5 linked regions of the Sulfolobus acidocaldarius DSM 639 genome follow. The main gene of each other region encodes a partner of the protein of the gene in region 2 in a complex. Links are inferred from orthologs where the notes say so. Each region holds a gene or a part of one and is shown on either strand. Other genes may lie near its edges. The genes, in order: SACI_RS06960, SACI_RS02890, SACI_RS06100, SACI_RS00395 and rpl18a.

The links.
Region 1: SACI_RS02890 (region 2) and SACI_RS06960 share a complex: the UniProt entries of both Methanocaldococcus jannaschii proteins name them as parts of the 50S ribosomal subunit. The link is inferred for Sulfolobus acidocaldarius DSM 639 from one-to-one orthologs.
Region 3: SACI_RS02890 (region 2) and SACI_RS06100 share a complex: the UniProt entries of both Methanocaldococcus jannaschii proteins name them as parts of the 50S ribosomal subunit. The link is inferred for Sulfolobus acidocaldarius DSM 639 from one-to-one orthologs.
Region 4: SACI_RS02890 (region 2) and SACI_RS00395 share a complex: the UniProt entries of both Methanocaldococcus jannaschii proteins name them as parts of the 50S ribosomal subunit. The link is inferred for Sulfolobus acidocaldarius DSM 639 from one-to-one orthologs.
Region 5: SACI_RS02890 (region 2) and rpl18a share a complex: the UniProt entries of both Methanocaldococcus jannaschii proteins name them as parts of the 50S ribosomal subunit. The link is inferred for Sulfolobus acidocaldarius DSM 639 from one-to-one orthologs.

What each region holds. Positions count from the first base shown.
Region 1 is NC_007181.1:1,244,634-1,247,634, reverse strand. Bases 24-2,999 are described here. They hold SACI_RS06960 (50S ribosomal protein L1), read left to right. Parts: upstream 24-1,166; coding sequence 1,167-1,832; downstream 1,833-2,999. Other genes in these bases: rpl12p (50S ribosomal protein P1), read left to right, coding at 2,878-2,999; SACI_RS06955 (50S ribosomal protein L10), read left to right, coding at 1,829-2,836; SACI_RS06965 (50S ribosomal protein L11), read left to right, coding at 658-1,170; SACI_RS06970 (transcription elongation factor Spt5), read left to right, coding at 192-650; SACI_RS06975 (protein translocase SEC61 complex subunit gamma), read left to right, coding at 24-178. In the rest of the region: more of SACI_RS06975, read left to right, coding at 1-23; more of rpl12p, read left to right, coding at 3,000-3,001. UniProt on the Methanocaldococcus jannaschii protein: Probably involved in E site tRNA release. Binds directly to 23S rRNA. Protein L1 is also a translational repressor protein, it controls the translation of its operon by binding to its mRNA.
Region 2 is NC_007181.1:485,401-488,271, reverse strand. What follows is about bases 1-2,846. They hold SACI_RS02890 (50S ribosomal protein L37ae), read left to right. Parts: upstream 1-1,240; coding sequence 1,241-1,453; downstream 1,454-2,846. Other genes in these bases: xpf (3'-flap repair endonuclease Xpf), read left to right, coding at 2,593-2,846; SACI_RS02875 (prefoldin subunit beta), read left to right, coding at 2,190-2,567; SACI_RS02880 (hypothetical protein), read left to right, coding at 1,960-2,193; SACI_RS02885 (Brix domain-containing protein), read left to right, coding at 1,455-1,982; rrp42 (exosome complex protein Rrp42), read left to right, coding at 400-1,230. Also shown: more of xpf, read left to right, coding at 2,847-2,871. UniProt on the Methanocaldococcus jannaschii protein: Binds to the 23S rRNA.
Region 3 is NC_007181.1:1,085,640-1,088,664, forward strand. What follows is about bases 11-3,010. They hold SACI_RS06100 (50S ribosomal protein L44e), read right to left. Parts: upstream 1,655-3,010; coding sequence 1,367-1,654; downstream 11-1,366. Other genes in these bases: SACI_RS06085 (STT3 domain-containing protein), read left to right, coding at 11-221; SACI_RS11640 (RNA-protein complex protein Nop10), read right to left, coding at 210-380; SACI_RS06090 (translation initiation factor IF-2 subunit alpha), read right to left, coding at 377-1,168; SACI_RS06095 (30S ribosomal protein S27e), read right to left, coding at 1,170-1,370; SACI_RS06105 (hypothetical protein), read right to left, coding at 1,641-2,102. In the rest of the region: more of SACI_RS06085, read left to right, coding at 1-10; more of priS, read right to left, coding at 3,011-3,025. UniProt on the Methanocaldococcus jannaschii protein: Binds to the 23S rRNA.
Region 4 is NC_007181.1:63,867-66,874, reverse strand. The notes cover bases 15-2,997. They hold SACI_RS00395 (50S ribosomal protein L13), read right to left. Parts: upstream 1,738-2,997; coding sequence 1,291-1,737; downstream 15-1,290. Other genes in these bases: SACI_RS00380 (30S ribosomal protein S11), read right to left, coding at 2,896-2,997; SACI_RS00385 (DNA-directed RNA polymerase subunit D), read right to left, coding at 2,090-2,884; SACI_RS00390 (50S ribosomal protein L18e), read right to left, coding at 1,734-2,090; SACI_RS00400 (30S ribosomal protein S9), read right to left, coding at 878-1,294; SACI_RS00405 (DNA-directed RNA polymerase subunit N), read right to left, coding at 671-871. In the rest of the region: more of rpsB, read right to left, coding at 1-14; more of SACI_RS00380, read right to left, coding at 2,998-3,008. UniProt on the Methanocaldococcus jannaschii protein: This protein is one of the early assembly proteins of the 50S ribosomal subunit, although it is not seen to bind rRNA by itself. It is important during the early stages of 50S assembly.
Region 5 is NC_007181.1:1,247,832-1,250,574, reverse strand. What follows is about bases 5-2,722. They hold rpl18a (50S ribosomal protein L18Ae), read left to right. Parts: upstream 5-1,092; coding sequence 1,093-1,353; downstream 1,354-2,722. Other genes in these bases: ftsY (signal recognition particle-docking protein FtsY), read left to right, coding at 1,988-2,722; pfdA (prefoldin subunit alpha), read left to right, coding at 1,359-1,799; SACI_RS06995 (translation initiation factor IF-6), read left to right, coding at 420-1,091; SACI_RS07000 (50S ribosomal protein L31e), read left to right, coding at 34-423; SACI_RS07005 (50S ribosomal protein L39e), read left to right, coding at 5-29. Outside these bases: more of SACI_RS07005, read left to right, coding at 1-4; more of ftsY, read left to right, coding at 2,723-2,743.

The sequences.
Region 1 (3,001 bases), 760 kb from region 2 along the record:
GAAAATTTCTGACATTATCAAAAGGCTACGAGAAGACTGGAAGAGAATAATTAGTGTAGCCAAGAAACCAGACAAAGATTCATTTAATTACAGTATTAGGCTTACACTTTTAGTTATGGCTGTAGTTGGTCTCATCGCTTACATTGTACAGTTAACTACATCACTGATAATAAGGTAAAAAGGTGCTATCAATGGAGGACTTCAAGTACAGAAATTATTACGTGTTAAGAGTTACAGGAGGACAAGAAATTAACGTGGCTCTTATTTTAGAAGAAAGAATAAAAACAAATAATATAAATGAAATCTTTTCTGTAGTAGTCCCACCTAATATAAAGGGTTATGTGATACTTGAAGCTACCGGACCTCATGTAGTAAAATTAATTTCATCAGGAATAAGACACGTTAAAGGAGTAGCTCATGGACTAATTCAGAAAGAAGATGTTACAAAATTTGTTTCTAAGTCAGTTGCATTACCCGCTGTGAAAGAAGGAGACTTAGTAGAGGTAATTAGTGGTCCATTTAGAGGTATGCAGGCTCAAGTTGTGAGAGTAGAATCAACAAAAAATGAAGTAGTTTTAAATATTTTAGAATCCTCATATCCTGTTCAGGTTACAGTTCCTTTGGAACAAGTTAAACCTGTTAAGAGGTGACAGATAATTGCCTACTAAGACAATAAAAATAATGGTAGAAGGAGGTAGTGCTAAACCAGGTCCACCATTGGGACCTACCCTATCACAATTAGGACTTAATGTTCAGGAAGTTGTTAAAAAAATAAATGATGTTACAGCACAATTTAAAGGAATGTCAGTACCAGTCACAATTGAGATCGATAGTTCAACTAAAAAATATGATATAAAAGTTGGAGTACCTACAACAACATCACTATTACTTAAAGCAATAAACGCTCAAGAGCCCTCAGGAGATCCAGCCCACAAGAAGATAGGCAATTTAGACTTAGAACAAATTGCTGACATAGCGATTAAGAAAAAGCCTCAACTTAGCGCAAAAACTCTAACAGCTGCAATAAAGAGTTTACTAGGAACTGCAAGGTCAATAGGTATAACTGTTGAAGGAAAAGATCCTAAAGATGTAATAAAAGAGATTGATCAAGGAAAATACAATGACTTATTAACTAATTATGAGCAAAAATGGAATGAAGCAGAAGGGTGAAGAAAGTGTTAGCGGATAAAGAATCGTTGATAGAAGCCTTAAAACTGGCACTTAGTACGGAGTATAATGTAAAAAGGAACTTTACACAAAGTGTGGAAATTATACTTACGTTTAAAGGAATTGATATGAAGAAAGGTGACCTTAAACTTAGAGAAATAGTTCCCTTACCAAAACAGCCATCTAAAGCAAAGAGGGTTCTTGTTGTTCCATCCTTCGAACAACTCGAATATGCTAAAAAAGCATCTCCCAATGTTGTGATAACTAGAGAAGAATTACAAAAATTACAAGGACAAAAAAGACCAGTGAAAAAATTAGCTAGACAAAATGAGTGGTTTTTAATTAACCAGGAATCTATGGCACTGGCAGGAAGGATATTAGGACCCGCCTTAGGACCTAGAGGTAAGTTTCCTACACCTCTACCCAATACAGCTGATATCAGTGAATATATTAATAGATTCAAGAGATCAGTTCTAGTAAAGACCAAGGATCAGCCACAAGTTCAAGTATTCATAGGAACTGAGGACATGAAGCCTGAAGACTTAGCTGAGAATGCGATAGCCGTATTAAATGCAATAGAGAATAAAGCAAAGGTAGAAACTAATCTAAGAAATATTTATGTTAAAACAACAATGGGTAAAGCTGTAAAAGTTAAAAGAGCGTGATCGGTTTGGCAGTTACTACAACTAAAAAAATAGCAAAATGGAAAGTAGATGAAGTAGCTGAACTTACTGAAAAATTAAAAACCCATAAAACTATAATAATAGCTAATATAGAGGGTTTTCCTGCAGATAAACTTCATGAAATAAGGAAAAAATTAAGAGGAAAAGCTGACATAAAGGTAACTAAAAACAACTTATTTAACATAGCACTCAAAAATGCAGGGTATGACACTAAATTATTTGAAAGCTATCTAACTGGACCTAATGCCTTTATATTTACTGATACTAATCCCTTCGAATTACAGTTATTCCTATCAAAATTTAAATTAAAGAGATATGCCCTGCCAGGAGATAAGGCAGATGAGGAGGTTGTTGTACCAGCAGGAGATACAGGTATTGCAGCAGGTCCCATGCTCAGTGTTTTCGGAAAGTTGAAAATAAAAACAAAAGTCCAGGATGGAAAAATTCACATATTACAAGACACAACAGTTGCAAAGCCTGGAGATGAGATACCAGCAGATATTGTACCAATATTACAAAAACTAGGAATAATGCCAGTATATGTAAAATTAAACATTAAGATAGCCTATGATAATGGAGTAATAATCCCAGGAGATAAATTATCAATTAACCTTGATGATTATACTAATGAAATCAGAAAAGCTCATATTAACGCATTTGCAGTAGCCACAGAAATAGCGTACCCAGAACCAAAGGTCCTTGAATTTACAGCAACCAAAGCTATGAGAAATGCATTAGCTCTAGCCAGTGAGATAGGTTATATAACTCAAGAGACAGCACAGGCAGTATTTACTAAAGCAGTAATGAAAGCATACGCTGTTGCCTCTTCAATAAGCGGAAAAGTAGATTTAGGAGTTCAAATACAAGCACAACCACAGGTCTCTGAACAGGCAGCTGAGAAGAAAGAAGAAAAGAAAGAAGAAGAAAAGAAAGGACCAAGCGAAGAAGAGATAGGCGGAGGCTTATCATCACTATTCGGTGGATGAGTTTAAATATCACCTCTTTATGTATTTTAAGGTGATTATATATGGAGTACATATACGCAAGTTTACTATTGCACGCAGCTAAGAAAGAAATAAGTGAGGAAAACATAAAGAATGTATTAAGTGCAGCAGGAATAACAGTGGACGAAGTTAGACTAAAAGCTGTAG
Region 2 (2,871 bases):
CTATTAAATTTGTTTCCTAGAACGGTTATAGATATATTTATGGAAGTTCTTCAAGCGGATGCGGGAACTAGATTAGTCGCTTTAATGGCAGCGTCTATGGCTCTTGCAGATGCGGGAATTCCGATGAGAGATTTAATTGCAGGCGTTGCTGTAGGTAAAGCAGATGGTTCATTAGTTTTAGATCTGAATGAGCAGGAAGATATGTGGGGTGAGGCTGATATGCCTATTGCTGTTTTGCCATCATTGGGTCAGGTAGTATTGTTACAGTTAAATGGATTTATGACACCTGATGAATTTAGAAGAGCCTTTGAGCTTGCACAAAAAGGGATCTCTAGTATATATGCATTACAAAAAGAAGCATTGAAAAATAAGTATTTAGAATATAAGGAGGAATAATACATGTCAATTACTCCTTCAAATCAAAATATAGTTCCGACCGTTAAAAAAGACATGATACTATCTGCATTGGAGAGGGGAGTTAGATTAGACGGAAGGAAGCCTAATGAGTATAGACAATTAAAGGTAACTTTGGGTTATGCTAAAAAAGCTGAAGGCTCAGCACTAGTAAAATTAGGTAACACACTAGTATTAGCAGGAGTTAAATTAGAGGAAGACTCTCCTTACCCCGATACACCCAATCAAGGTAACTTAATTGTTAACGTTGAGCTATTACCATTAGCCTATGAAACATTTGAACCTGGTCCACCAGATGAGAATTCCATAGAGCTAGCTAGAATAGTTGATCGTAGTTTAAGAGATTCAAAAGCTATTGACCTTTCAAAATTAGTTATTGCGCCAGGGAAGAAAGTATGGACATTGTGGGTTGATGTATACGTTCTTGATTATGACGGAAATATACTAGACGCATGTATGCTAGCTTCTATAGCTGCGATTTATGACACAAAACTCCCCAAAGTAGAAGTAGAAGGCGACGAAATAAAGATAAATAAGGAAGAAAGGCTAAGTATACCTTTAGTTAATTATCCTGTAGTTACTGTGACCACGGCAAAGATAGGCAAGTACGTTGTGGTTGATCCAAATTTGGATGAAGAAAGTATAGCAGATGCTAAGCTTTCAATTTCATATACGAAAGAAGGCACAATTGTTGGATTGCAGAAAAATTATTCTGGCAATTTGACATTTAAAGAAATAGACGCAATGGAAAGTACAGCAAGAGCTACATCTCAATTTTTGTTCGAAGAGCTTAAAAAGCAGATAAACTTGTATTAAGTGATTGAAAATGGGTAGAGTAACTGGTATTGCAGGGAGATTTGGAGCCAGATATGGATCATCTACAAGGAAGAAATGGAAAGAGGTCATGGAAAGAAGATATATGCCACACCAATGTCCTTATTGTAAGACTACGGGTAAAGTAGTCAGAATTGCTTCCGGAATATGGTACTGTAGAAAATGCGAAACAAAGTGGGCAGGTCTTGCTTATACACCCTATTAGGGTGTTGTTGACCTCAAGTAGAGATTCTTCATCGCGTATAAGGAGTTTTTTAAACGAGCTTTCTTATATAATTCCCGATTCCTTTAAAATAAATAGGGGTAGACAAAGTTTAGATGATATCTTTAAGAGATCTCGATTATATGGAGCTTCGTACATAGTAATAGTAAGTTCTAGCAAAGGAAATCCTGGAAGGTTCTTAGTGTATAATACGTATACGTCTATTAGGGAATTTGATATTAAGATACAAGGTATAACTTTACTTAAGGAGATAGGAGGTAGAGAAAGTAAAATTGTGAGTAAAAAAATACGAGTAGGTTGTATAGGAGAATTATCTAACACTCTTGTTAAAAACTTATTCATGAATCTTGGGTATACTGGAGTAGAGAATTGTGAATCATATGTAAATGGTAGATATATTGAAAAGATAAATGACAAAAATATTTATGAAGTGAAGTTCTTAGATGCTCATAATAATATAATAGGTCCTACTATTAGATTTTTGGTGGATGAAGGTTCTAATAAATATTGAATTGAAGGAAGTAGACCAGAATCTCAAGGATATACTATTTGGATCTATTTTAGTTGAAAAGGTGGACGAAAGAGTAGTAAGTATAAATGAAAAGTTGGGAACTATAACTATAACATCTAACTCCGTTAGCAGAGGTAGAGCTGTGATAAACTCTTATATATCTTGGATATATACAATACTAGAGACTCTGAATAAGGTGAAAAATGCATGACTGAGAGACTTCCACCTGAACTCCAAACAGAGTTAGTTAAACTACAACAGCTTCAAGAGCAGTTGAACAGAGTTATAGCAGAAAGAAGTGTTATTGATAGTCAGTTGAGAGAGGTAAATAAGGTTTTAGATGAATTAAAACAATTACCTTCTGATACAATTATTTACAAGATAGTGGGCAATTTACTTGTAAAGGTAAACAAGGATAATGTAGAGAAAGAACTAGATGATCAAAAAACCATATTGGAATTAAGGTCTAGGACATATCAGAATCAAGAAACTAAGTTGAGAACACAGTTGGAGGAGAAGCAGAAGAAAGTAAATGAGATGTTATCTAAATACTACCCACAGAGAGGGGCAGGGGCAAAGGCTTAATTAATTTAAGGTAAATTACTATTTTGTGTTAAGAATTTATGCCGATTATAGGGAAAAGGCTAGTAATGTCCCAGATTTTTTAAGGGAGCTTGGTGCTGTTGTTATATTCGAGAATTTAACTGTAGCGGATTACGTTATTTCTGAGACAATAGGAATAGAGAGAAAGAGTGTGGAAGATCTTGTTAGCTCTGTTTTTGATAAGCGTTTTTTCGATCAGTTGAGCAGATTAAGTGAAAGTTACAAGGAACCATATATTTTAATTGAGGGCGATCTAAGTCAAATTAGGTTCATAACAACTAAATGG
Region 3 (3,025 bases), 600 kb from region 2 along the record:
GTTTATCTCAATTACTTCAATCTTCTTCTACATCGTTATACAATCCCAATGCCCTCTTACCTAGAGTGAATCTAATGTACTTTAAACCAGTGTATATAGCATTGTTCCCCTTATCCGTAACTAACGCATTAGGAGGAGAAGCTATAGTATACATTATGGTCTATATATATCAATTCGTTATGCCAAACGTTATAATTCCACCTACAATTTCAACAGCTTAACTTTACACCCTTTTTTAATTCGATTCTATATTTTACATATTTATCGACGGGAGAAAAACGAGGAGGTATTGGTATGAATGTCTTTTCACCACAAGTAGGACATCTTTCGCTCATCGTATAAGTATAGTCTTTATTACATCTTCTTATTTTGGATTTCACTTCTTAACCACCGAAAACGTTACGTTTTCATGCTGGCTTATCTCCTTAATCAAGTTGATTAGTTCCTGTAAAGCATTTGATACCAACTTCTGATCTGTACCTATCACATCAATCCTATACCTGGGAGCACCTATTGTATATATTTTAACTTCTACATCAAGGTCATCTATTTTTTCAACTGCAGTGTCAATTACTTTTTTGATTTTTTCAACACCACCAGGATCAATAGTCCTTAACGATATTACATCACTGGCTTTCACTTTTTTCTCTTCAATGTGTTTACCTATCTCTTCCATCAGTGGTTTTATCCATATGTCTGGAACTCCGGCATCTTTAAGTATCTTATCTCCCTCCTTATAGGCTTTCAAAAGGCTGTCAAAGGCATTTCCGTATTTCTCCTCCAATTTAAAGGCAATGTCTCTCCACGCCTCGTCTTCTTTTTTACCTAATTTTTGTGAAACTATTTCCAATATCTTATCAACTCTTTGTGTCTTCTTCCATAACATCATCTTTTTCTTCTTTTCGTCTTCTGTAACTTTTTTAAGGGAAACGTCAACTGTTCCTTTTTTCCTATCTATTCTTATTACTTTTACAACTATTTTTCTATCTTCTTTTAATACATCTCGAATATTTTTTACCCATCTACTGCTTATCTCACTCCAAGGTAGAAAAGCTTGGAGATTAGAATACTCGTCTAAATAAACATAACTTCCATAATCAAAAATCTGTTTTACCGTTGCAACTAAAACTTCTCCGTCTGATGGGAACTTGTTTCTGTTGTATATCATTTTAACCTAGTATTCTTACTGTATCTCCCTCTATTTTTGCTTTACCACCCTTGGGGATTACGATTTGAGCCCCACACGATAAACACCTTACTGGAAATGTGGCGTTAGAGAATATCACCTGTTCATTATTGCATTGCCTACATTTAACTCTGATAAATTTGCTCTTGGGCTCCGGTATAAGAATTTTAAACTTTGCCTTCATTTGACCACCTCTACCAACTCTAACTTCTTTAACCTCATACCTTCCTTTACAATAGTATAACTACATTTCTGGCATTTTAGCACTAATGTTTGTTTCTTAGTCGTCTTTGCAAATCTTTTTTGCTCTGGTTTTCTCTTGCTACCGTAACCTACATTCTTTCTCTCATATCTTCTCTGACCTTCAGCTAAACTCCTTCTTTTGCCACCTTTGTATAGTGAGACTGAGTGCTCAGTATGGGTCTTACACTTAGGGCAATAGGTCTTAATAACTTTAGGAACTTTCATCCCTATTCACTACTTCTAAAGGAGTAATAAATCCAGCGGTCGATAGTAATAGGACAAGATGTAGAGGTAGAAGAATAAAATCACCAGAATTTAACGTGATGTTGTTATAGGTAAGTGGATTTACAACTTTGCACAATATTTTTCCGTCTTTAGTATAGTAATTACCAGATAGATAATTCTTATAAATATTTTTCATCATAGAAATTAGACCTAGTAATTCTTTGTCGAATCCTTTAGGCTGAATGGACTCTACAACTTTAGAAATTCTTAATTCAAAAAGTGATTCTGCCAATTCTTCATAAACAGAAACTTCAGCTTTATGAATATCATCAGCAAATTTTACTCTAAGTTTTCTCAGGTTATGAATATATTTTTCTAAGTCCTCTGTGCGTATTTCAGAGATCTCCTCTTCTTTCCTAAGCTCATTCATTACCATTTCATCTAACATGTGCTTTTATCACCCCATAGCCCTTGAGTGCTAAATAAACTCCAGTTTTTGCTGATAGTTTGGTTATTTCTCCTCTCCTCAATTGAATTTCATGTCCTAATACATTAAATTTTCCTGAAAGGTTAGATTGAAATGCTACAATTCCCTCAAAAGGAGATAGATACTCGTCATATTCAAACTTATCATTTACAATTTCAATAACTTTAAGACCTGCTTTACCATTCAGGGAGCCAGGTATTCTCACCAATCTTTTAGGATCTACAGTGACTTGTTCGTCTATCTTAACTCCATTTATACCTCTAGCAAATCTGCCCAACCATCCAGGGCCTGATTCAGAATTTGACTCATAAGGCGGAGAAGGAGACATTATATATTCAGCTATCTCCCTTCTATCCTCTGAATCCAGATTCGCCCATTCATTATAACAATCTACTCTAATGTGGAACCCCCTGTTTCCAGAGAAGAAGATCCTAGGTTTAAGCCCAAAGTCCTGTATCAGAATATCCTTTAAAACTAGAGCATTTTCAAAAACTCTATTAATACAATCAACTGTAATTTCACTTATCTCCCTAACCTCACCATCGCAGGTCTCAGATAAAATCTCCATTCCGCTACAAAACCTTCTTACATTAATCTCACATATATCATCAGCATCAAGATCGAATAGTAGATCGGATCCTAACCAACCTTTCTGCTCCATTTCTTTGGCAGATGGAATCTGGTATCTTGCTGCTGAGAAATACAAATGAAGTGGAACATTAGACAAAATGAAACTTCTTAATTCGTCCACACTTGAAAAGGTTAAATGCCTGACGTACGTGTCAGAATTGAAGGGTTGATATGCGAATTCCCTAAGCTCTATATCTTGTGGTAAATCTAATACAGCATTCTCGTAATAACTTCTAAAAATCTGATAAATAATC
Region 4 (3,008 bases), 420 kb from region 2 along the record:
TCTCAAAATCCTCAACCCTTAAAGGTATATCACCATCCAAAGGTATCTCTTTCCTTTCTCGCAGAATCTGCCTAGCGAGAACCCAATACAATAATGCTAAAGACTTTCTACCCTTGTTGTTGGCAGGAATTATTACGTCAATAAAATCTACTCTTGCATCAGTATCTGTGAATGCTACTATTGGTATACCAACTTTAGAAGCTTCCTTTATTGCTTGCAAATCTGTCCTAGGATCTGTTACTATCAATACTTCAGGTTCTATGTAATTATCTAGATAAGGATTTGTCAAAGTTCCAGGAGGGAATCTACCACTAATTTCCTTACCCCTTACGACTTCACTAAATTTTTGAACAGGGGTAAAGGCATATGGTCTGGAAGCAACCGTTAAAACAGCCTCAGGTCTGAACCTAGAAATAAACTTGGCTGCCACTCTTAGTCGCTCATCTATTTTTCTAACATCAAGTACATAAAGTCCCTCAGGTCTTACCCTATAGATAAACCTTTCCATATATCGAGTACATGTGTGAGTACCTATGTGAACTCCTGCAGATAAATAAGTGTCCAACGGAACTAATAATTCTATTACTGTCCCTTTCTCTGTCTTTTGAAGCTCAGCCTTCTCCTCCTCACTTAATTCTGTTCCTCTCTCCTTCTCCGACATTTAAATCACCTAAATTGGTCTAGTATAATGTATAATTTCCCTTATAATATTAACGTGGGATAAAAGCATCCTTCTACAACAATATCTATTTACACCAAGCTCAGTTAGCACTTTCTCAGGATCCTCTCCACCCATTACCCTATTACTAAATGGCTCCCACTTATCTGCCACGACTGCACCACATGTAAAACATCTAATCGGAATAATCAAGAAGTTTCACCTGTACGCTTTCTGTCTCCATCTTCTAGCACTATATCTCATCCACTTTTCAGACTCAGTCTGCCTTGGGTCTCCAGCTAGCATAGTTCTGTCATATGACTTATAGATCTCTACAAGTTCCTTACTATTCGTAAATTTGACCAATGCTCTAGCTAGTGCCATTCTAGCAGCATCAGCTTGACCCATTATACCTCCTCCTTGTGTGTATATTCTAGCTTCTATGGAAGAGGTTATCTTGTCTCCAGCCAAGACCAAAGGTTCCATTATTTTATATCTAACTACCTCAATTGGTATAATTTCAATTGGAATATCGTTCACGAAAACTTTCCCATTACCAGGTTTGATGTAACAACTTGCTCTAGCAGACTTCCTTCTCGCATAAGTAATCATAAAATTCTGTTCAGCCTGACTCATTGCTTTAACCCACCTAATAATCTTGATAACTCTGCAACAGTTATATATTTACCTTTTAACCTACTAACATCAGCATCGTCAAATCTAATCATAGATTTACCTTCCAGTTCTTTAGGAATTCCGATATATGCTTTGAGATTCCTGTAAATTTGCTTTCCTAATTTATTTTTAGGAAGCATCCCTCTCACTGTTCTCTTCACTATGTTTATTGGATTTCTGGGTCTTCTAATTCCTTGCCTGTAAGGATTTTGCATAGTCTTTACAGTAAATAGAAGGGAGTAGCCCTCTAGAACCCTAGATCTAGGACCACTTATTATCGCTTTTTCAGCATTCACCACATAGACCTTCTTACCTGACTTCAATAACTTAGCTATGTGGGTTGACATTCTTCCTAATATTTGGTTTGTTGCGTCTACAATAACTATCTCTTCCTGACTACTCATTGCTTCATCAACCTCACAGTTTTACCTTTAAAATCATTTAACTCCTGTATAGCCTTATACAAACTCATAACCTTACCTCCACTTCTTAATATCTTCTCCTTAGCCGGTTTGGAGAACGAGAGTGCCACTACTGTCACTGGATGATCAAGGTTTCCTACTCCTAATACCTTTCCGGGTACCACAATTATATCATTTGCCTTACTATACCTATTGATTTTATAAATGTTAATGTAAGCCCTCTTTCTTCTTGGAGCCTCTAGCTCCTCAGCCACTCTAACCCATATAGCCTTATCTTGTTTTTTCAATGAAGTAATCAACTTTCTTAACATTATGTTAGTACTACCACGAGACATTACTTTCCAGCCTCCAACTTACTCTTTAATTCACTCAACTTACGTAATAAGCTCTTACTTGCCTCTATTAAAATTCTCTCTGGCTTTAAACTACCTACCGATTCTATTTCTAAAATAAATTTATTCTCTACACTCTCTATAGAAACAGAACCCGCACAATACTTTAAGCATTCTTCACATAGAATACACGACAATTCATTCTTTACAACTAGTTTATTATTTTCCATAGCAAAGACGCCTTCTGGACAAACCTCCACTGCCTTCTCACAATTTCCTAATACGGTAACTTTAGGATAATACCTAACAATTGAGACAGAAACTGGACTATACTTAATGTGCTCTTTTCCATATCCCAATCTTAATCTAGCTTCTAAACTAATCTTCTGCTTAGAGCCCAACAATACTATTGGGATTGCCCCCGAAACAGGAGTTATCATTTGGTCTTCAGACTTCAAATCTCTGGAGTAAATCATAAGAGGCTGATCTTTAGCCTCCACGTCAAGATATACTCTATTATAACAACCATCACAATTTTCCTTACATTCCGCACACTCCTCTGGAGGTCTATAATGTTCTAAGGCTTCATCTGAAACAAAAGGCACGAGTGCAAGTCTATGAGCTAAAATCTCGTCATACAAAGGACTATTGTTTTCTATAAAATAGACTTCATCCACAGCCATAACGGGTACATATAAAATTGATGCTCTCCTTATAGAGTTTACGAACTCAAGGGGATAATTCTCTAGCACTAACCTAAGCCTTAATCCATTTCTTTCGATTAAAGAAATAGGCATAGCTTAACACGTTATACTCTTCTTCCTCTTCTTCCACCAGGTCTCCTTATGGTATCATGAGGTAATGGCGTAACGTCTTCAATTCTTCCAATTATAAATCCAGCTCTTGCTAATGCCCTTATAG
Region 5 (2,743 bases), 760 kb from region 2 along the record:
ATTGGAGAAGAAATAATTTAAAGGTGTGAATAAATGAGCCAGGAAACTACTGCTACTAAACAAGAAGAGCAAAAAACATCAGAGCTACAACAACAGAAGAAAGAGGAACAAAAACCGCAACAGGCAACAACTACAACGAAAGAGGAAAAGAAAACTAAGCCAGAGAAAGAGAACTTTGAAATGGTTATAAACTTTAGAAGAGTAATAATGGGAAGAAAAACTACCAGAACTAAAAGAGCCATAAAGTATGTGAGATATATGGTAAAGAGACATTTTGGAGCGGAAAAAGTAATTATTGATCCACTATTAGCAAAGGCAATAACCATGAATGGTAGGGATAAAATAGTAAGAAGAGTAAGGATAGCTGTCAAAAGAATCGGAGAAAAAACATATTTAGCTAGACTTGCAATTAAGAGTGAATGATCTTAGATAAGTTATCAATTTTTGGTACAGACAATATAGGTATTTATATATTTACTAATGATAAATATACAATTATACCTAAAATAGACGACAAAGAAGTAATAGAGAAAATTCAAGGAATACTGAAAACAGAAATAATACAGACTACCATATCTAAGAGCGTGCTAGTAGGTATTCTGGTTACAGGAAATAATGATGTAATTCTCCTACCTAGAACAGCTCTGGCAGATGAAATAAAGGTCATAAAGGAACAGGCTAAAGACGTTAGAGTCGAGGTTGTGGATATTAGACCTACTGCTTTAGGAAATATCATATTATCCAACACGCATGGTGCACTTATTTACCAAGATCTTTCTGAGGCGGAAATAAATAAGGTAAAGAAAGCATTGCAGATTGATACTGCAATTAAGGGTACAATAGCAAATATAATTACAGTAGGATCAGTGGCAGTAATTACAGACAAGGCTGGTTTAGTACATATTGACGCAACTGAAGAAGAGTTGAAAAAATTGAGTGAATTATTTAAAGTAAAGTTAGATTCTGGAACTGTAAATTTTGGGAGCGTCTTTATAAGGAGCGGATTAGTGGCTAACAGAAATGGAGTTCTAGTAGGTTCCTCAACAACGGGAGCAGAGATTTTAAGAATCCAAAGAGCATTTAGTGATTAGTATGGCTGAAGTAAAAATTTTCATGGTCAGAGGAACTGCCATATTTAGTGCGTCAAGATTTCCTACAAGTCAAAAATTCACAAAATATGTTAGAGCTTTAAATGAAAAACAAGCAATCGAATACATTTATAGTCAACTTGGTGGAAAAAATAAAATTAAACGATACAACATACACATACAAGAGATCAAAGAAGTTAAGGAAGATGAAATCACTGACAAGACAATAAGAGATTTAGCAAAGCTAGATAAAATTATAATGTGATAGAAATGAGTGAAGAGGCAGAGCAACAACAAGCGGCAGAATATATAGCATACCTATATGATCAAGCATCAGCACTAAGACAATATATAGATACCCTTCAGAAGAACCTGGCAGAGGTACTAGAATCCTTAGAAGCAGTAAGAGCATCAAAAAGTGCCGTAGACGAGATAGGTAAGGAAAACCAGGAATACTTGTTATTTGGCGACAGAAAGGGCAATATAGTATTCAAGGTAAACAGTGTAGATAAAAATAAGGTTCTAATACACTTAGGATTAAATTATTACGCAGAAGTTGATCCACAAGCAGCTAAGAAAATTCTGGATGATAGAGAGCAACAGTTGGCTGAAGTATCTAAAAATATACAAGGTGAATTATCTAAGTCAATAGACGCTTATAATCAAATTGCAGAAATTCTTTCCCAAGTGCAAGGTAAAAAAGGTGAATAATTTGTTTTGATAGATTAAAAAAAGCATTCTCAAATTTTTTAGATAAAATTAGTGGAGAAGAGAACAAAAAGGAACCTGAAACTAGACAAACAGATCAACTAGAAAGTAAAAAAGAAGAGACTATACAACAACAGCAAAATGTACAACAACCACAAGCGGAAAATAAAATTGAGCAAAAACAGGAAAAAATTTCAGTTCAAACAGGTCAAGAAAATAAGCAGGAGAATAAACGATCCTTCTTTGATTTCCTGAAGTATAAAACGATAAAAGAGGACGATCTTAATGACGTTATAGAAGAACTCAGATTTCAACTTCTTGATTCTGATGTATCTTATGAAGTTACGGAAAAAATACTAGAAGATCTCAAAAATAATCTGATAGGGAAAAAGGTTAGTAGAAGAGAGGAAGTTGAGGAAATAGTAATAAATACTCTAAAAAAATCTATAACAGAGATTTTAACAAAAAATCAAAAAACAGATTTGATAGAAAAAATAAGAAGTAGTGGAAAGAAGCCATTTGTAATAATATTCTTTGGAGTTAATGGAGTAGGTAAAACTACTACTATAGCAAAAGTAGTAAATATGCTGAAGAAAAATAACTTATCTACAATTATTGCAGCCTCAGATACATTTAGAGCTGCTGCACAAGAGCAACTAGCTTATCATGCATCAAAATTAGAGGTTCAACTAATAAGAGGAAAATATGGTGCTGATCCAGCGTCGGTAGCATTCGATGCCATAAGTTTTGCTAAGAGTAGAAATATAGATGTAGTACTTATTGATACAGCTGGGAGAATGCATATAGACTCTGATTTAGTTGAAGAACTTAAGAGGGTTTTAAGGATAGCAAAACCTGATTTTAGGATCTTAATATTAGACTCGCTAGCAGGAAGTGATGCATTAGAACAGGCTAGACATTTTGAAAATAATGTTGGATATGATGCA